Regions from separate parts of the Sporolactobacillus pectinivorans genome, predicted to be linked through region 2. Evidence: riboswitches for the same ligand, from Rfam matches in the RefSeq annotation. Region 2 holds a riboswitch; each other region holds the start of a gene.
The links. A riboswitch is a leader RNA that binds a small molecule or an ion and turns the genes downstream of it on or off. The one in region 2 is predicted to bind S-adenosylmethionine.
Positions count from the first base shown of each region.

Region 1: linked by a shared signal. The riboswitch ahead of COP04_RS06120 (helix-turn-helix domain-containing protein) and the one ahead of COP04_RS03335 (O-acetylhomoserine aminocarboxypropyltransferase/cysteine synthase family protein) in region 2 are both predicted to bind S-adenosylmethionine.
Region 3: linked by a shared signal. The riboswitch ahead of COP04_RS18225 (ABC transporter substrate-binding protein) and the one ahead of COP04_RS03335 (O-acetylhomoserine aminocarboxypropyltransferase/cysteine synthase family protein) in region 2 are both predicted to bind S-adenosylmethionine.
Region 4: linked by a shared signal. The riboswitch ahead of COP04_RS07150 (LysR family transcriptional regulator) and the one ahead of COP04_RS03335 (O-acetylhomoserine aminocarboxypropyltransferase/cysteine synthase family protein) in region 2 are both predicted to bind S-adenosylmethionine.

Region 1 is NZ_NXGA01000001.1:1,278,089-1,282,980, reverse strand. It holds gene COP04_RS06130 (hypothetical protein) at 1-126, opposite strand, end outside; gene COP04_RS06125 (hypothetical protein) at 348-683, opposite strand; SAM riboswitch class I at 696-786, opposite strand; SAM riboswitch class I at 875-979, opposite strand; gene COP04_RS06120 (helix-turn-helix domain-containing protein) at 1,041-1,328, opposite strand; SAM riboswitch class I at 1,485-1,589, opposite strand; gene csrA (carbon storage regulator CsrA) at 1,791-2,036, opposite strand; gene fliW (flagellar assembly protein FliW) at 2,041-2,478, opposite strand; gene flgL (flagellar hook-associated protein FlgL) at 2,595-3,494, opposite strand; gene flgK (flagellar hook-associated protein FlgK) at 3,498-4,892, opposite strand, start outside.
Region 2 is NZ_NXGA01000001.1:626,493-631,384, forward strand. It holds gene deoC (deoxyribose-phosphate aldolase) at 1-517, shown strand, start outside; tRNA gene COP04_RS03325 (tRNA-Glu) at 645-716, shown strand; gene COP04_RS03330 (NAD(P)/FAD-dependent oxidoreductase) at 944-2,146, shown strand; gene COP04_RS03335 (O-acetylhomoserine aminocarboxypropyltransferase/cysteine synthase family protein) at 2,244-3,551, opposite strand; SAM riboswitch class I at 3,687-3,787, opposite strand; gene COP04_RS03340 (aldehyde dehydrogenase family protein) at 3,948-4,892, opposite strand, start outside.
Region 3 is NZ_NXGA01000001.1:3,727,512-3,732,403, forward strand. It holds SAM riboswitch class I at 661-761, shown strand; gene COP04_RS18225 (ABC transporter substrate-binding protein) at 1,120-2,730, shown strand; gene COP04_RS18230 (ABC transporter ATP-binding protein) at 2,758-3,744, shown strand; gene COP04_RS18235 (ATP-binding cassette domain-containing protein) at 3,741-4,667, shown strand; gene COP04_RS18240 (ABC transporter permease) at 4,664-4,892, shown strand, end outside.
Region 4 is NZ_NXGA01000001.1:1,479,493-1,484,384, reverse strand. It holds gene COP04_RS07165 (ABC transporter ATP-binding protein) at 1-236, shown strand, start outside; gene COP04_RS07160 (hypothetical protein) at 467-931, opposite strand; gene COP04_RS07155 (hypothetical protein) at 924-1,238, opposite strand; gene COP04_RS07150 (LysR family transcriptional regulator) at 1,411-1,860, opposite strand; SAM riboswitch class I at 1,976-2,082, opposite strand; gene COP04_RS07145 (MDR family MFS transporter) at 2,422-3,594, opposite strand; gene COP04_RS07140 (MerR family transcriptional regulator) at 3,610-4,008, opposite strand; gene COP04_RS07135 (hypothetical protein) at 4,736-4,892, opposite strand, start outside.

The DNA of each region.
Region 1 (4,892 bases), 650 kb from region 2:
GCCGGACATTCGTTCCATCATCATATGCATGCACTTCATCTCGCACATCATCTTGTCCATTTCCATCATCATCATCATGTTCATCGGCATCATCATTGACTTGTTCATCATGTCCATCTTTTCCATAATAAAAATCCCTCCGAATTTTGTTTTTATGGAAAATGCTCCTGCATGACTGTTGATACGCTGCATGCCAGCTCTTCCACACCCTTAATTTACCATGGATTTTGAGCGCCGACAAAGCTTATTTGCCGTTTTGAAAATTGGATGGACGCCAAAAAGACGTGGGCAGTTGATCTCACGCCATTTTTCGTATTTAACTCATAAAAAAGATCTATTAAAAGCGATCAGCGGCAAAACTGTTGATGTCCACTTTTCAGCGCATCAATCTCCCGCCCAAGCTCCAGCCTTCTCTGCTTTAGGGCATAAAGCCTGTTTGTCACTTTATCCGTCGCTTCCAATGTATGACAACGCAACCGTTGATAGAGTGTCAAGATCTGGCGGTTGACCTCCATGAATTGCTGCTGGAGGTTTTTCTGATTTTCGGAATCTGAATGATCCTGGTGCAACTCAGCTAGAAGCCCCAGTATTTCATTTTGCCATTCAGTGTCATTCAATTCTCCTGCGAAACGATAAAGATCCAGATAATTATCAATTTGTGCGTATTTCGCCTGATTCAACATACTAAAAACTCCTTCTTATCTTCATTCCGGAATTAGCACGGTACTTGTAGAGCCCGTTGCTGAGTCTTCGTCGGGCCGGTCCCTCCGACTCTCTTGATAAGAATTGTCAGCCAGCTTTCAATAAAAATATGAAAAGCGACCATTTTTCTAAAGATCGAGAAAAATAATCGCTGTAGCCGTTCGACTTATTTTCCTTATCTCTCAGATTTACTCTGCTGGAATTGACACCATGCACATTTTTATGTGTTGGTTGTCGGGTTTCATCGGGCCAGTCCCTCCGCCACTCTAGATAAGTTTTATTTAATTGAATTAATTTTACCGTGCAATATGATTTTTGTCAACAGCTAGAGAATTTCATTAGCTGGAACCGGATTCCGAATGCAGATCAATACACGCTTTCTTGTATACGCCAATCATTCGTTTCGCGTAGGGGACAAGAATCCTGCCCTGTTCGGAAAGAGCGACCCCCCTGCCGCTCCGGATGAAGAGATCGGCACCCAGTTCCCTTTCAAGGGCCTGAATCCGTGATGAAATCGATGGCTGCGACAGAAAAAGCTTCTCCGAAGCCACGCGATAGCTTTGATACTTAACCACAGCCAGAAAAGCATCCAGTTGATCGATCGTCATGTGATCACTTTCCTTCATTCCTGATCGCATCCGAAATATCTGATCAACACACATGGGGCCGAGTGTTAATTAAATAAACCGGGTGATTTGGAAAAAGGATGCTATCTGTTTGAAAAAATAGAAGTCAAGCTACCGCCCCCTTACTAAAGAGAGAACTTCCTGACTCATTTCCCATTCTTATCTTCCAGATTGCATCTGCCGGAATTGACACCATACCCCTTTGCAGGGACTGGTTGTCGGGCTTCACAGGGCCGGTCCCTCCACCACTCTTGATAAGAATACCTCTGTTATATTGAGTTTATGAAAATTGGAATGAAAAGTCAATCATTATTCCAACTAATTTTATATGTTTTATGTAATTATAATAAAATGTTGCCGATTTGTTGAATTTCAAAATCATTAATCGCTCAATTTAAATGTATAAAAAGCCTGCACAGATATGACTCATGCAGGCTAAAAAATTATATATCAAATTGAGCTTCACTCATCCTGTCTTCCCTTTTTCATTGCTTTTATCGCCCGTAAAATATTTTCCGGCAATTTTTCAGATGCAGCTTGATTATTTGCTTTCTGAATCGACTCATAAATTTCACTCCGATGAACATCGATTTCCCGTGGAGCGTTTATGCCCAGTTTTATTTGATCTCCATCAATCGCGACAATTCTGACTTCAATCTGATCGCCAATATGGATCGATTCACCAAGTTTGCGTGTCAAAATAAGCATTAGATCACTCCCTTTTCATTTTCTCTCTTTGAACCAACGGCTCAGTGAGTGAATAGGAGGAATGATCCTGTATGTATTGTTTGCCGAGTTTCTTAGAAATATTAATAATAACCGGTGCCTTAAGGTTAGCGGTTGATTTTGTAAAAGGATTCTGGACATTGACAATGACCCAAACTGAGACATCTTTTTCAGATTCTATTGACAGTTGACTGACAAAAGTATCCGCCAGATCCACACTGTACTGACTGAAAAAAAAGAACGGCGACGTTACAATAAAAGCAGCATTCATTTCATCAATAGATTGAAGAACTGAAAAAGCTTCGCCAAAGGGCTGAAGAATAAATCGTTTATTCTCTTCGAATCCTGGAAGCCCGGCAGGAAACGAAAAAATTTCCGATTCATTAATTTCCTGTTCGCCGTAATACTTTGTTTGAATTTTCATGCGCTGTTTCTATCCTTTCCTGACTATGAGCGTCCGCTGCCCGGGCCCCATTAAATAATAACATTCCGGTGAAAAAAACTTTTTCACGGTGCCCATTTCAGCTGCACTGCTTGTACTTATTGCAGAAAGTTAACCAAAGATTGCTGAATAATCCGGGCTCCGACAGAAAGTGAAGCATTAAATACATTCTGTTGTTGATTCAAATTAACAATCGCAGTCGGATAATCAACATCCTCATTATTCGCCATGATCTGCGTTGCAGTCGTCTGCTGGGTGCCGAGCCAGTTGCTGATCATCGTCATTCGGTCCTCTCTCGCACCAAGATCCGCCTGCGCATTAGTCACCGAATCCAAAGCCGAATCGATTTTACTTGTAAAGCCGCTGATATCGACTGACGTCGAAGAAGAGCTGTTTAGAGCGTTCTTCAGATCGTTCAGATCCTGAAACATTGTCGATGTAAAGACTTGATTTGGAGCTACATTGATCGGCATCTTGACACCATCGTTGACATTAATAGTTAGGTTTGGATTGTTCAGCGCTGTGCTGTTGACGGTTACTGCCCCTGTAGAAGGATCCTGAGTCAAAAGCGGGTTCGCTGTATCACTTCCACTGAAAATATACTGTCCGCCAACTTGTGTATTTCCAAGAGTCACCAGCTGCTGAGTCAGCTGATCAACTTGCTGCGCCGCATCTGCACGCTGACCTGAAGTATAGGTATCATTGCTCGCTTCCGTCACCAGATCACGAACGTTCTGAAGAATCGAATCGACCTGATTAAGTGTGCTATCCGAACTGTTCATCCAGTTCTGGGCCGTTGACACGTTTGTCTGATATTGTTGAATATGATTGACATCGGTCCGGTAAGAGACGCCCATCATGGCAACAACCGGATCCTGAGAGGGAAGAGTAATCTTCTTGCCGCTCGAAAGCTGGTTCTGCAAATCTGCGATTTTCCCGTAGCCATTAGAAATGTTCTGTAAAATATTATTGGTCACCATTCCCTGAGTTACGCGCATAAGTTACGCCCCCATCTTATTAATCAGCGTATCAAGCATGGTATCTAAAGTCGTAACCACTTTAGCTGCCGCACTGTACGTATTCTGATACTGGATTAAATTAGTCATTTCTTCATCCATCGATACCCCGCTGATCGACGACTGACGGTTTTGAGCCGCCTGAAGCAGTGCATTTGTGTTGGAAGTGAACTGGCTCGCAGATTGAGCGTTAACACCAATCTGCCCCACCAGCCCCTCAAGATAATTCAGCAACGTGGTTGGCTTACTTGACGCGCCATCGACCGGATAAGTATTTACAGCAATAACATCGGCCATGGCCTGAGCACCTGAATTGTCACCGCTTGGTGACCCGTTCGCATTGGATACAACATCACTGCCTGTTAATGCACTGTTCACGTTAATATTTGAGGCAGTTAACGTTCCAGAAGCATCTCCGAGAAAAAAGGTGCCTTTTGCAGTATTATATCCCGCCGTGCTTTCATAAGCCGTGTTAAATTGCGCCGCCAGCGTGCTTGCCATATTATTCAGGCTTTGGAAAACCTCAGGGAAGTCTTTCGTATATGAATCAATGAGACCTTGCAGTTCACCTGAAAAAGGTGTAGTGCCCGTCGCATCTGTCAAATTGGAAACGGTTGTCGGCGTTGAACCGGTAGTGACAACAGACACATTCACCGTTGGCGCTGTTGGATCCGTATCGTCAATCGCCGTCTGCAGATGATTGTCCGTCAAATTTGTACCATCGACCAGAGTTGCCGGAGGTGTAAATGAAGAGCCGTCCTGCTGCACAATCTCAATGGTATATTTTCCATCTGCCAAGGGTGAAGGATTGCCGTTGCTCGGCACGTTGGTAACCTTGATATTGGCAAGCTGAGACAGCTCCTGTGTCAGTTGATCCCGCTGATCATAGAGATCGTTGGGCAGCTGGCCGTTAGCTTCCACCTGATTGATCTCCTGATTCAATGAGTTGATCTGATCGGCATAATTGTTGATCTGGCTCGTATCTTCCGTAATTTGTGACTGCAGATTACTCTGAACTTTTCCAAGCGAAGTGGAAAGATAATTGAAGGTATCAGCGACTTCCGCACCATTCTGAAGTACGACAGATCCAGTTCCGCTTGTTCCCGAATTGCTTGCCATATCCTGCAGGGACTGCCAGAAGTTATTGAGTACGGAAGAAATACCCGTGTCCGACGGTTCATTCACAATGTTTTCCATCTGGTTGTATGCATTGTTTACGGCTGACCAGTAGCCGTTCTGGTTCGTATTGTCCCGGACCTGCTGATTAACAAACTGATCATTAATCCGCACAATAGAATCGGCATTTACGCCGGTACCGATTTGCCCCGCTCCACCCTGCTGATTAATGCCTGTAGCAGGATAGGGAATCCATGTTGACAG
Region 2 (4,892 bases):
GAGTCTGGCAGCGCAGCAGCTGAAAGACTCAGAGGTGAAAGTCTGTACGGTTATTGGCTTTCCTCTTGGAGCAAATACAGCTTCAGTAAAGGCCTATGAAACGCGGGAAGCGATTGAGAACGGTGCCGGTGAAGTGGATATGGTGATCAATATAGGTGCACTGAAAAGCGGCCTTGAAGATGCGGTGGAGGAAGATATCCGTGCCGTGACAAAAGTTGCCGGTGGAAAGGCGCTGGTAAAAGTAATTATTGAAGCTTGCTTGCTAACTGATGAAGAGAAAATTAAGGCATGCCGGCTTGCTGTTAAAGCAGGCGCAGATTATGTCAAAACATCAACCGGTTTTTCAACGGGTGGAGCGACTCCTGAAGACGTTGCGCTGATGCGCCAGACTGTTGGGAATGATATCGGGGTCAAGGCGGCGGGGGGCATCCATTCTAGAATCGATGCGGAAGCTATGATTGCAGCTGGAGCTTCGCGGATCGGAGCCAGTTCTGGCGTGAAAATTATTGCTGAATGAGCGACGGGCAGTTGGTTCATCTGCACAAGACTGATAGTCTCAGACTGTTCAAGAGTTTGGCACTTGAAATATATTCATCAATTGTGTTATAATTTTTTTCGTGCTCAATAAAGGGCAATATGACGATAGGGCGTTGGGCAAGTGGTTAAGCCAATGGATTCTCATTCCATGATCACGGGTTCAATTCCCGTACGCCTTATTATTTTTTAAGAGAAACCATCTGATGCGGCCACTCAGGCGTCCGTATTGGGTGGCTTTTGCATTTTTTCGACTTGCAAATTGTACAAAAAGCTGTAATTTATGCCACAGATTATTGAAAACGCTTACGAACGAGGATACAATAGAAATGGAAATAATGTGAACAAATTGTGACGAAAACATTTAAGGTAAACTTCTTGATGAATAGATCGAAGGGGGCGAACTATTTTGGGACGAAAGAAAATTGTCATTCTTGGCGCAGGATACGGAGGGCTCAGGGCATTAAAAAAATTGCAGGATATGCATCCGGATGTCGATCTGGTGATCATTAACAGAAATGATTATCATTGCGAAGCGACTCTGCTGCACGAGGTGGCAGCAGGCACGACAGAGGCTGAGGGTATCTGTTATCCGATCAATTATGTGATTGACAGAAAGCAGACTTTGTTTATTCAGGATACGGTTCTAGGCGTTGATCAGAAAGCAAAGAAAGTGATTCTGGAAAGACATGCACCTCTAGTTTACGATTATTTGCTGATTGCCCTCGGTTTTGAACCTGAATCATTTGGTATACAGGGTATATCGGAATATGCACTTGCTATTTCCGATATTCCTTCAGTAAAGCGGATCCGTCGGCATTTAGAAAATGAGCTGGTCAAATGGCGTGAAGACCCTAATGACGAGCATCTGACAGTTGTTGTCGGCGGCGCAGGATTTACAAGTTTCGAATTTCTCGGCGAATTGACGGATCACCTGCCAAAGCTGGCAGAACGCTACCATATCGATCAGGATAATATGCATGTGGTTTGTATTGAACCAACACCGAACGTGTTACCCATGTTTGATCGACGCCTCGCAGATTATGGCAGCCGGAAATTGAGGGACCGCGGTGTTGAATTTGTCATTGGTCGTGTCAACCGAGTTGTCCCCGGACACGTCTACTATAAAAACGGTGATAATTTAAAAGTGATTCATGCAGGAACCTTTATATGGACGGGCGGGGTAAGAGGCAGCTCTGTTATTGCGGCATCCGGGTTTCGGCAGCATCGCGGCAGGGTTCCGGTAAATGCGGATCTGACCGTTCCTGATGCCGGCGATATCATGATTATTGGTGACTGTTCTGCGGTAATCGATCCGGAGAGCGGGCAGCCCTTTCCGACAACTGCACAGATTGCGATTCAGCAGGCCAACTATGCGGCCTATAATCTGAATGCTCTGGTCAGAGGAAAGCCGATGAAAAACTTTGTTTATAAGACAAAGGGAACAGTCTGCTCTCTTGGGAAAAATGATGCCATGGGCCAGGTGCTGGGGAAAAATTTTAAGGGATATCCGGCATCATTCATGAAGAAAGTGATTGAGAATCGTTCGCTCGTGCAAATCGGCGGTGTTGAAACCATGCTGAAAAAGGGCCGCTTTAACTTTAACAGATAATTATTTGCAAAGAAGAACCGCCTCCGGTATTTATTCCGAGAGGCGGTTCTGATTTATTTGACCCTTGTTAAACGTTCTTTATCTTTTTATAGCAATCTTATTTAATTGTGACAGGTTCAGGGATCTTGGCAAGTGCCTGATCCAGATCCCAGATAATGTCATCCACACTTTCAATGCCGATTGATACACGAATCAAATCCGGTGTAACACCGGTGACAGCCTGTTCCTCAGGGGTCAGTTCTGCGTGTGTGGTGCTTGCAGGATGGATGATCAGTGACTTGGCATCGGCAACATTGGCAAGCAGAGAGAACAGCTTAACATTGTTGATCAGCGTTTTTCCTGCTTCCAGTCCGCCTTTGACACCGAAAGTAAAAATCGATCCGGCACCTTTTGGCAAATACTTCTTGGCCAGTTCGCGATAAGGGCTGCCTTCGAGTTCAGGATAATTGACCCAGGTGACCTTTGGATGGTTGCTGAGGAACTTAACCACTTTGCGCGCGTTCTGAACGTGGCGTTCAACACGGACTGACAATGATTCAAGTCCCTGCAGGAAATAGAATGCGTTCTGCGGGCTGATTGTCGCGCCGGTATTGCGAAGCAGCTGGACGCGGGCCTTTGCTGCGAATGAAGCAGGAGCCAGATCTGCGTAAACCAATCCACCGTAACTTTTATCCGGTTCTGTGAAGTCCGGGAATTTACCGCTTGCGCGCCAATCGAATTTACCGCCATCAACAATGACACCACCGATAGCCGTGCCATGTCCGCCAATGAACTTTGTGGCAGAATGGACAACGACATCCGCGCCGAAATCGATTGGCCGGATTAGATAAGGTGTACCAAAAGTGTTGTCGATAATGAAAGGAATCTTATTTTCATGGGCAATTTTAGCAACCGCTTCAATATCAAGGACGTTGATTTTTGGGTTGCCTATGGTTTCACCATAAATAGCTTTTGTTTTGTTATCAATCGCTGCACGGAAGTTTTCAGGATCATCGGGGTCAACGAATTTAACGTCGATTCCCAGTTTTTTCAGCGTCACGGAAAACAGCTCGAACGTACCGCCATACAGTGTGCTGGCAGAAACGATATTGTCGCCGCTGCTTGCTACGTTCAAAATGGCATAAGTGATTGCCGCCAGCCCTGAAGCGGTGGCCAGCCCGGCCACACCGCCTTCCAGTGCAGCAATGCGTTTTTCAAAGACATCTTCCGTAGGGTTCATGATGCGTGCGTACACATTGCCTGGTTTTTTCAGTTGAAAAAAGTCCGCCGCTTCGTCAGCGTCTTTAAAAACAAATGAACTTGTCTGGTAAATCGGTACGGCACGTGCCCCTGTGGCCGGATCGGGAACCTGCCCGGCATGCACCTGCAATGTTTCAAAACCAAACTGCCTTTTTTCTTCAGCCATTTCGATCTCTCCCTACACTCCTAATTTTAATTAAATAAAATCTTAGATTTGGAAAGAATTACAGATTGGAAAGGGCTGCAAATAAAAAAGCTGCTCCCGCCAGAATAGAGGGAAGCAGCTTTTTCGCCGATTCTTTTCTTATCTGCCAGAATTTAATCTGCTGGAATTAACACCATACACTGCGTGCTGGTTGTCGGGCTTCGCAGGGCCAGTCCCTCCGCCACTCTTGATAAGATTTATTTAATTGACGTTAGTTTACTACCATTTACAAACTTAGTCAACACATAAATACAAGTAAATTGCTGGCTTTAATATATTTTTTTAACTATAAAAAAGGAGGAGGGCAGCGCTGCTCTCTTCCTTTTAAAAATGATTAGATATCTTAAAAATATCTGATTAGTAGAGTCCGTCAACTGTCTCTTTTGTGCTGATGAAGATATTCTTAGTCTGAGTGTATGCTTCGAGAATACTCTTGTACGTTTCACGACCGATGCCGGATTTTTTATAGCCGCCAAACGGCGCACCTGCAGGCAGCTGGTTGTACGTGTTGACCCACATCCGTCCGGTGCGGACGCCGCGTGCAACTTTAAGCGCCGTATTCAGATTGCTCGTCCAGACCGCTCCGCCCAGACCGTAATCAGACTGGTTAGCCAGCTTGATGACTTCATTGGTGTCCTTGAATTTGATCACGGTCGCAACCGGTCCGAAGATTTCCTCCTGTGCAATCCGCATGTTGTTCGTGGCATTAGCGAGGATGGTTGGTGCCATGAATTCACCATTTTCCAAGCCGTCCCTCATCAGTTTCTTGCCGCCGGTTACCAGCTTTGCGCCTTCATCTTTGCCGATCTTGACGTAATCCAGAATTTTTTCCAGCTGGCGCTTGTTGACCTGGGCACCCATCTGAACGCCGTCTTCCCAGGGAAGGCCGACTTTGACATTTTCAAAAGCATCTTTCAGAGCGCCCACGAATTTGTCATAGATACCCTCCTGAACAAAGATTCGCGAACCTGCGCAGCAAACCTGGCCCTGGTTGAACAGAATGCCGAGCTGTGCCCCTTCAATCGCTCTGTCCCAAGGTGCGTCATCGAAGAAAATATTCGCCGATTTGCCGCCGAGTTCCAGTGTAGCTGGAATCAGGCGTTTAGCTGCGGCATCGGCCACTTCATAGCCGACCTGAGTAGAGCCGGTGAATGCCAGCTTTGCAAAACCGTCATGATGCAGCATGTAATCGCCGGAATCGGATCCGCGGCCGGTAATGACGTTAACAACACCTGCCGGAAGAGCCTGATCCAGCAGCTTAGCCAGTTCGAGCAGACTCAGCGAGGTAGAGGATGAAGGATG
Region 3 (4,892 bases), 3.1 Mb from region 2:
TTGCCGAAAGAACAGCACCCACGTCGGATGATGTTATTCGTTCGTAATACTTGATGACGGCCAACTCGAAGGAGTTAGCTGTATATACCGTCCGCATTCAATAGGTAAAGTCTTTCCATCTTTTTTCTTCAGAGGATTTTTTAGCGCTGTTCCAGCAATGCGCGTAAAAGTTCTCTTTTTTCTTTTGATTCGTCATGAAAACGGTGGCCGAACAATTGAATGTCATGATAACTTATTTGAATTGTTGCGCAGTAAGGGCGTACTGCGCAACAAATAAAGTACCTGTATCTAGCAATACCTCATGCGTTTCGATGCAACCCAGGAAATTAGGTGCAACCATTTCAGTACGGCTCGAAACGACTCGAAAAATTAGGTGCGACTTTCTCCGGATTAGATGCGACTTCGGTTCATATCAGTCGTTCAAATAAATTTCACTGTTGCGCGGCAGAACGCGAACTGCGTAACTGAATGTCTTTAATGCCCAGTTATAGACTTCCTGTCCACTTTGCACTGCAAAACAATTTAATAAATTATATTGACATACGAATAGTATGAATTATAATTTAGCTAATGATCAGCGCAACAAAAGTCCGGAACGCGTCCGGGCATGGTCAGGCAGAAACGTTTCGCAAGACCTGTTTTTAAAAATGAATATCAACATTCTTATCAAGAGCGGCGGAGGGACTGGCCCAATGAAACCCGACAACCAGCACAGTGTGTATGGTGTCAATTCCAACAGATTAAATTCTGACAGATAAGAAGAGACGGCAAAAAGGCTGCTTTTCTGATTCTGTGAAAAGGAGCCTTATTTATGTCTCTATATACCCAACTTTAAATTTTCCCAGCTAAATTGGGACAGATAATGCTCAATAGAACTGGGCAGAAACGCAAACTATCAATAGAGTTAACCAATCCCCATCTTTTTGATTCAGCCAGGTGAGTGCGACGATCACAGAATGTATGGCAAGGTATGATCATCGGCGCTGCAGCGGTTCTGCCAGGATAAAAGAATAATATCTCGCAAAGACAATTGTTATGTAACTGACGAACAGATTGAGATCAGGAGAATCATAAAGCCGGTTTCATAGATTTAAAAATAATTTACGAGGAGGCGTATCAATGAAATTTAAAAAGGAAATAGTTTGTATTTTATCTTTTCTTTTAGTTATTTTAATGCTCACAGGATGCAGCAGTGCGCCCGGCGGGACGACTGGAAATAAGATTAATAAAAATGTTGTCAATATTGGCGTTACCGATTCATTGACAACGATCAATCCGTTGTTAATAGATGCTACTGAATTAAGCAAATACGCGATCGGGTTCAGTTTTCTGCCGTTAATTGAACTGGATAGCAAGCTGAATGTTGTCGGCCAGCTGGCGAACAGCATTACAACAAAAGATAATCGGACATTTACCGTCAAAATTAATAAAAATGCAAAGTGGTCGGATGGTCAGGATATCACAGCGGATGATGTGATTTTCTCTGTTCTGAGATTAACCGATCCCAAGGTCGGAAATGTAAATATTGGCGGATATGCTGCATTAAAAGGATTTGATGAAAATGGAAATTCTCCGGAAGGGGCGAAGAATATCGCAGGCCTGAAAAAGGTAGACAATAAAACAGTAGCGTTTATTACAAAGAGCCCGCTGTCGCTCGCAACCTTTGATAATACTATAGGGCGATATCTGTTTACAATTCCAAAGCACGTTCTAAAAAATGTGAGTCCTGATAAATTAAGCAAATACAGCTGGTTCAATAAACCGACCGTAATCAGCGGTCCTTACAGATTGATAAATTACGATTCGAATCATTATATCTCTTATACGGCAAACGAGAATTACTGGAAAGGCGCACCCAAAATTAAATATCTAAACCTAAAAGTTGTTCCGGCAAGCCAACTGTATCCTGGGCTTAAATCTGGAGAAATTGATTTTGTTCAACAAACATTGGGTGTCTTTCCACAAGAAGATTATAAAAACGTTCAAAAATTAAGCAATGTAAAAACAGTCTTAGAGCAGCCATTGACGAATCAGCTCGTTTTATTAAATACCAAAACAATTTCTGATGTGCGAATTAGAAAGGCCATTCAACTGGCTACAAATCGAGAACAGATCGTGAAAAGTTTACTGAATGGAAACGGTGAGGTAGTTGATGGCTTCGTTACGTCTTACAGCCCATACTTTGACTCATCGATCAAGCCGGTCAAGTTTGATTTGGATCAGGCAAAAAAACTGGTTAAAGAAGCACATTGGGACAAATCAAAACAATTGACTTTTCTTGTTGATTCCGGTGACAGTACTTTCGTCCAGGCAGCTAATATTATTGCAGCCGATCTGAAGACCATTGGTATTAATGTAAATGTACAGACTCAGGATCTTTCCAATCTTCTGGCCAAAGCTGCGAAGCATAAATTTGATTTGTTCGCCGTTCAATATACTTTATCTCCGATTGACCCTTATCCGGACGTCGATTGGATCGTCAATAGTGATGGAGACTGGCCGCAATATAAAAATAGTGAACTGGCCGCAAATCTTTCCAAGATTCAGTCAGCGAAAAGTACGGAAGAAACTAAAAAGCTGTACAGCAACATTGATAAAATTGTTCAAAATGATGTTCCTCTTTACTCGGCATATGTTTTACGCTCACTCGGCGCTTACAATAAAGAGCTTAAGCACGCTGAACCGCATATTTATGGTTCCTTCAACAATGTTGAAAAGTGGGAAAAATAGGAGAATGGCATAAGGGAATGAGCATTGATGGATCATTTGCTTGAGATAAACCATCTTGATACCACATATACGGTTCATTCAGAAGACCGGATTCTCGTCCATGATGTCAGTCTGCATGTAGACAGTGGAGAAACATTGTGCCTTGTGGGAGAATCCGGGTCTGGAAAGAGCCTGACTATGCTTTCTGTATTGGGATTATTAAAAAATAATGGCAGGATTACTTCCGGGTCGATAAGATTTGAGAATCAGGAAATACAAAATCTTACGGACCGTCAGCTGGATAAAATCCGCGGAAGCCGGATCAGCATGATTTTTCAAGATGCATTGACCAGCCTGAATCCTGTGTTTACAATCAGAAACCAAATTGAAGAGATCATTGATGCCCATCTTAAAATTTCTGGCAAAGAGAGAAATGAAAAAATGATTGACCTACTGAATAAAGTAGGTCTTTCTGATCAAGAGCTGATCTTGAAAAAATATCCGCATGAATTGTCTGGAGGACAAAGGCAAAGAGTGCTGATTGCCATTGCCCTGGCATGTAATCCCAAGGTCCTGATTGCAGACGAACCAACGACAGCACTGGATGTCACCATTCAGGCTGAAATAATGAATCTTCTCGATCGGCTTAAGAAAAAAATGAATATGGCCCTGATATTAATTACTCATGATATGGGTCTCGTGGCACAAATGGCGGATCGAGTGGCGGTGATGTATGCGGGGCAAATCATTGAAGAGGCAAAAGTGAATGACATTTTCTTCTGCCCCAAACATCCTTATACAAAAGCTCTGCTTCAGTCGATTCCAGATGTCGGGCTTTCAAAGTCTAAGAAGATTGAGCCAATAAAAGGAGTCGTTCCGGAAAATTATTATCAGATAAAGGGATGCCGCTTTGCCGAAAGATGTGCTTTTAGACAATTAACATGCACGCAGAATGTCCAGTCATTAAAAAAACTTCAGGAAACAAGTGTACGCTGCCAGCATGCTGAACAATTACCGAGTGGTGAACAGCGATGAATAACCATATATTGTTGAAAATCAATAAGCTGAATAAGGTATATAAGGTTCAGTCCGCTTCGTTTTTTACTAAGGCTGTAGTACATGCTGTGAATGATGTGTCCTTTGATATCAAACAAGGGGAAATATTAGGATTAGTGGGCGAGTCAGGCAGCGGGAAGACGACAATTGGCAAACAAATTGTCGGATTGGAGAAACCTACATCAGGGACTATTCAGTTTCACGGCAGGGATATTATGACTTTCAAGCCGAAAGATAAAAAAACGAACAGAGTGAAGATCCAGATGATCTTTCAGGATTCTTACTCTTCTTTAAATCCCAGAAGAAATGTCTTTGATATACTGGCAAAACCAATTTTAGTTAACCGTATAACTTCAAAGCGCGATGTGGCTGTCTATATCGACCATCTGCTCGATATTGTCGGACTCTCCAGAAATTCAATAGACAAATATCCCCATGAGTTTTCGGGAGGACAGCGGCAGAGAATCGGTATTGCGCGCGCCTTGTCGCTTAAACCCGAACTATTGGTATGCGATGAACCTGTTTCCGCACTTGATGTTTCTATTCAGGCTCAGATACTGAATTTACTTAAAGAAATAAGAGAAGAGCTGAATATTTCAATGCTTTTTATTGGTCACGGGCTTGGGGCAGTGAGTTATGTAAGCGATCGAATCGCCGTGATGACCAAAGGCAGAATTGTCGAAATCGCTGAATCAGTTGAGCTATTTAAGCATCCCGTTCATCCGTATACAAAGATTTTAAAGGAAGCCATTCCTATTGCTAACCCCTTAATTAAATCGATGAAAGTGGAAGAAAACGATCGTTGTCTTTGGGACCCGGATGACGAATCACCGCTCCAGCTTATTGATCTGCGGACGGCTCATTATGTGAAATCTTCAATTCTGAAGGGAAAAGGGCAATGAGAAAATATGTTATAAAAAAAATTCTATTAGCCATTCCGATTCTCATTGGTATTACGATTATTGATTATCTTTTTATGAGCTATGCGGGTAATCCGTTGGAAATGATACATGGGCCAAAGGTTTCTCAGGCAGCTCTGAATGCGAAGGAAATAGAATACGGATTGAATAAACCCTTTTATATCCAGTATTTCGTTTGGCTAAATCAAGTGCTCCATGGGAATTTCG
Region 4 (4,892 bases), 850 kb from region 2:
AGATGCACGATGAACTCATCAAGATCTGGCAACAGCGTAAAATCACGATGGTGATGGTGACGCATGATGTCGAAGAAGCTGTTTATCTGGCAGACCGGATTTTCACCATGACACCACGCCCCGCCATTTTGAAAAAAGTGATCGATGTGGAGCTGCCTCACCCGCGCCATCGCGACAGTAAGGCGTTCATTGCTTTAAAAGAACAAGTTCTGGATGTGTTGAACTTCTCAGCTTGATGTGTTTTTTCTGATTCCATTTTAGCTAACGGACTTAAAAAATCCGTCACAATCGGAGGAACTGCAAGATGGTACAAATCAATAGATATGAACATGCAGGGATTGAGCCTCATGATCTCCATGTATGGGAGCAACCTAAGTTACGTTATTGATGACTAACCTTAAAACAGGCCGCTTGCCCGAACGATTTGAGCAGGCGGCCTGTTTTATTATGGACTTTTCCGAAATGATTAGTTCAGCGATACACCGAGAATTTTTGCCACAGTATAAAGATTCGTCCGGTTGACTTTCACAAGTGACTTAATCTGCGAAAGATTTTTGTTTGTGATCGCATTCTGGAGAGCATCATATTGGGCATGAACGTTCTCCGCATAGGTTGCGCCTTTTTTTGCCTGCAGCGGCGGTAAAATGGCTGTGTGGAATTCGTCATGCAGTTGGCCAGCCAGCGTATCAGCCAATTCATAATCTGATTTTTTAATATATTGTTCTACCTTGGTGAACCCACTCAATTCGTTCTCAAGCGCCGTCTTCAGAGACTGTTTGCTCGTACTGCTGCTGTTATTACTGCTGCTCGACTGCGTACTATTATTAGTAGATTGCGAACTTGACGCACCGCCTGCATTTGATGAGGAGCACCCTGCAAGTGTAAAAATGAACAGTGCACTGAAGACAATTGTGATGAATTTTTTACCCATTCCTTTTTCTTCTCCTTTTTCTTCCCTTACTGATTTTTATGACAAAACTAATCCACATCCAGACTCCTGAAATACTTAGCACAATCATGCAAATAGCGCCTATATCAGTCAGCCAGACAATAGAGGTATTTCCTACATACCCTGAATGCAGCGCAAAGATCAGTGTTTGTATCTTCATTGATGCAGCTGAGGAGTAACCGATAAGTGAGCGGTGGTTAAGTAGGATTCCGGTGATAGACATCAGCAGAACAATTAATGAACCCACCATACCAGCCGTATAATGAATGAATCGTAAAATTTTTAACAATGGAAACACCCGCGATTGACTGTTAGTTTTTCAGCAAAACTGCTGATCGAATATACCTTATGTAAAATCTCTACCACTCTCCTTTAATCCTTATAGTTATGAAAGAAGAGCAAAAAAAGAAAAAACACTTGCAATACGGCTTACTAATTTGTTCCATCGCGCACAGCATTTGTCAGCTTCCCAATTTCAGCAATGCCCTTCTAAAAGTATCAACCATCAGCCTGGCATAGGGTGCAAAAACAGCCCCACGTACTGACAAATGCAAGCCCAACCTTTCTTTAACAAAGAGATCCGCATTCAATTCTCTTTCAAGCGTTTTAATACGTGAAGAAATCGTGGACTGTGAGAGCATTAACTCCTTTGCCGCCAGTTGATAACTCTGAGATTCAGCAACAGCCAGGAAAGCGTTCAACTGGTCGATCGTCATCGCAGGATTGGGGTTTATTTCAGTATTAATCGGTGTGCCCTCGCCTCCCTTCATTTTCTGGGCAACTTCTGAAAATTTACCAGTATATTTTTTATCAATTCTCGCGTCAATCATTTTCAAGGTGTGTTCATCATGCAAAATGTCCGACACGTTCCCTTGAAAAAGTTTCCTGAATGAGGGCTGCTTTTTTAGCACTTTCAAACGCACTCCTTTAGATTAAGTTAATGTCAAATTGATCCCATTAAGAAAAATCGACAAATTGAACAACCTAAGAAAAAACAAGCCAAGAGACAAGAAGGCTTGTTTTTTCTTCTTATCTTCTGAACACAATTATTGTGTTCATGGAATTGACACCATACACACTGTGCTGGTTGTCGGGCTTCATCGGGCCAGTCCCTCTGCCACTTTGGATAAGAATATATTAAAATTTGGGGTTAACTACAGAATATATAACTTGAATATAAAAATCAAGATTAATTCATACTATTTTTATATGTTTATTGTGTATTTTGCTTTTCCACAGTAGATCGATTCAAAGTAGTATGCATATAGATAGACAAAATAATTTTCCATAGCGTTGCTTTTATGGGATTTATAAAGATTGAGTCAATGGCTGTATGTCAGTTATTCACGAAACGAGCTGCAAGATATCGCCCATTTTTTATATTTTTACACGTTCTTATTTTTCCATTTATACTTGGTTCAATTTTTATTCCGAGAAAGTTGAAATTTTGCTAATGAAGAATATCTTCTATATCAATACGAGCCAATATGTTTTAACATATAGTGAAAAATGAAAGTCGATATACCTATTAGAATAATCGTCATTAAATAAAGATAAACATAAGATAATTGTTCAACAACAACTCCGCCAAGTATTGGTCCAAGTGCTCTTCCCAAAGTGGATGACATATTTACAAAACTTTGATAAGATCCTTTCTGCTGAGTGGGGGCAATCGTACTGATCATGGCCGGTATCGCCGGAAACGCAAACATTTCACCAAAAGTCAGTAAAACGATTGCCACTATGAATCCCGCATACTGCCGACTGAACATGAGAACGACGAAAGATAAAATAAACGAAACAATGCCTATATCAATTTGTGCTTTGTAAGTATGAGCCGCTTTCTTAATAATTTGTGAAATAAATGGCTGACCTAAAATAATAAGCACTGCATTGATTGTCCATAAAAAACTATACTGCTTTATTGAAATATCTAATTCTGGTAAACGAACCGAAATATTGCTTTGCCATTGCACATAACCGGTCCATATGATGAAATAAAGAAAGCAAATGATAAAGACGTTGATGAACTGTTTATGACTTCTACGATCCATCTTTGCCCTCTTTGTTTTTTCAGGATGACTTTGTAGATGAACAGCCTCTATATTTTTGTAAAAAAATAAAACAATCGTTAAAAAGGCTACATATAACAGCAGGTTTGCTGTAAATATAAGAGAAATATTGATATCAGCGATGAAACCGGCAATCGAAGTCCCAACAGCCACCCCGATGTTAAGTCCGAGATAAATTGAATTAAATACATAACGATGATCGTAGCCGGACATGCTGGAAGCAAGCGAATTAATGGATATAACAATGATACCTGTGCCTAAACCGAGTATTATTAAAAATACTGCGTAAAGAGGCCAGCCGTGATTCATAACTAAACCAATGAGTGAAATAATCGAGGTAAACAATCCAATTAAAATCGTTTTATAGCCACCTATTCGATCAAACAGCCGTCCGCCCCAAAAATTACCGATCAACGTTGTCATTGAATTCAATAGCAGCACAAGGCCAGCCACACTCAGTGATTTTCCTAGGTGATCGTGCATGTAAATAGTATTTAACGGCCAAATAAAACTAACGCCTGCATTATTTAAAATTGATCCAGTGACTAACCATTTTAACTTTGAATGCTTCAAGCTAACCCTTCCTCATTAGTGCTGTTTGTCTATCATTGCCTTGTATAAGTTCATTCGGCCGATAATTTTCTTCCTGTTATTTTCAATGATTTTTCGTTTTTCATCAAGTTTTCGTAAATGACTTTCTAATACTGCCGAACGTTTCTCTAATACACTTCTGAGTTCAACCTTCCCGGTCAAACTTCTATTCTCACTGATACAACCTTCTTTTCCAAAATGGACGATCTCTTCTAACGAGAGTCCCATTTTCTTTAAACCTTTGATAAATTCGATAAATGCAATGTCTTCGGCGCTATAATTTCTTGCACCTGAACAATTCTTTTTAACTTTAGGAAGTAAACCTATTTCTTCATAGTAGCGAAGTGTATAGGCAGACATCCCCGTCAACTGCGAAACATCACTGATTTTATTCATATGACCTATCCCCTTTTTCGTAGTATAAGAATTAGAGTTACCTCTAAGTCAAGAGCAATAATCAAAATTCTTCTCATAAACTTGGCTTTACCTTCTAACGCGTCAGGGTAAGGAAGCAAAAGCCAGATAAACCAAATTGATATGGTAAAAAGGAAGAAAAAGGGTCTCGAAAAAGAAGCTTATTCTGAAACAGGTGCAAAACTATCAACAGTTTCATTCATATCAATTCCTGACTGAAAAATCCATTACTTCTCTATAATATAGATATTGTGTATATTATCATTATAAAAGCCCAACTGTGCTATCTCTGAAGGGCACTTAGGACAAAACCGAGGGACAAGATTGCTCAGAGCGGGGCAATAAAATAGAGAGCAGATTTACACACCACTCCCTATCTTAGCTCTCTCTATCTTGACAAAGGGACCACTTCCTGTCTGTTCGTCTGCCAGATCACTTGTTTTGTCCTTTGTGTTCGTTATTAACCATCTCGCCACTGACTGATCCGTTCGGTAGTTTACCTTATCCAGGATACGTAATGCCGTTTGGGGATTACCTTCGTCTCGGAAGTAATCTGAATGGTGTATGTAACAACAGAATCCGACTCAATTTCACACTGCCATCGCAGATAAACTGCTTTGAAAAATAAACAACGCATCCGCAGTAAGAAGGACGGCGGATGTGTTGCGAACAACTTTTCTGATTGTCGCGGCACGATGCTCTCCCGTAGTTAATTGTCGATGTTAACAATGATATCCTTATTAGCAACCTTGTACGAAGCTGTTAGGGCATGGATATGGATCAAAAAACGGCCGGGCATCAGAAATGTATCTTTAACAAGCACCGTCCCTTTACCCAGGTTTTTCACCGGAAACTGGATTTGAGTC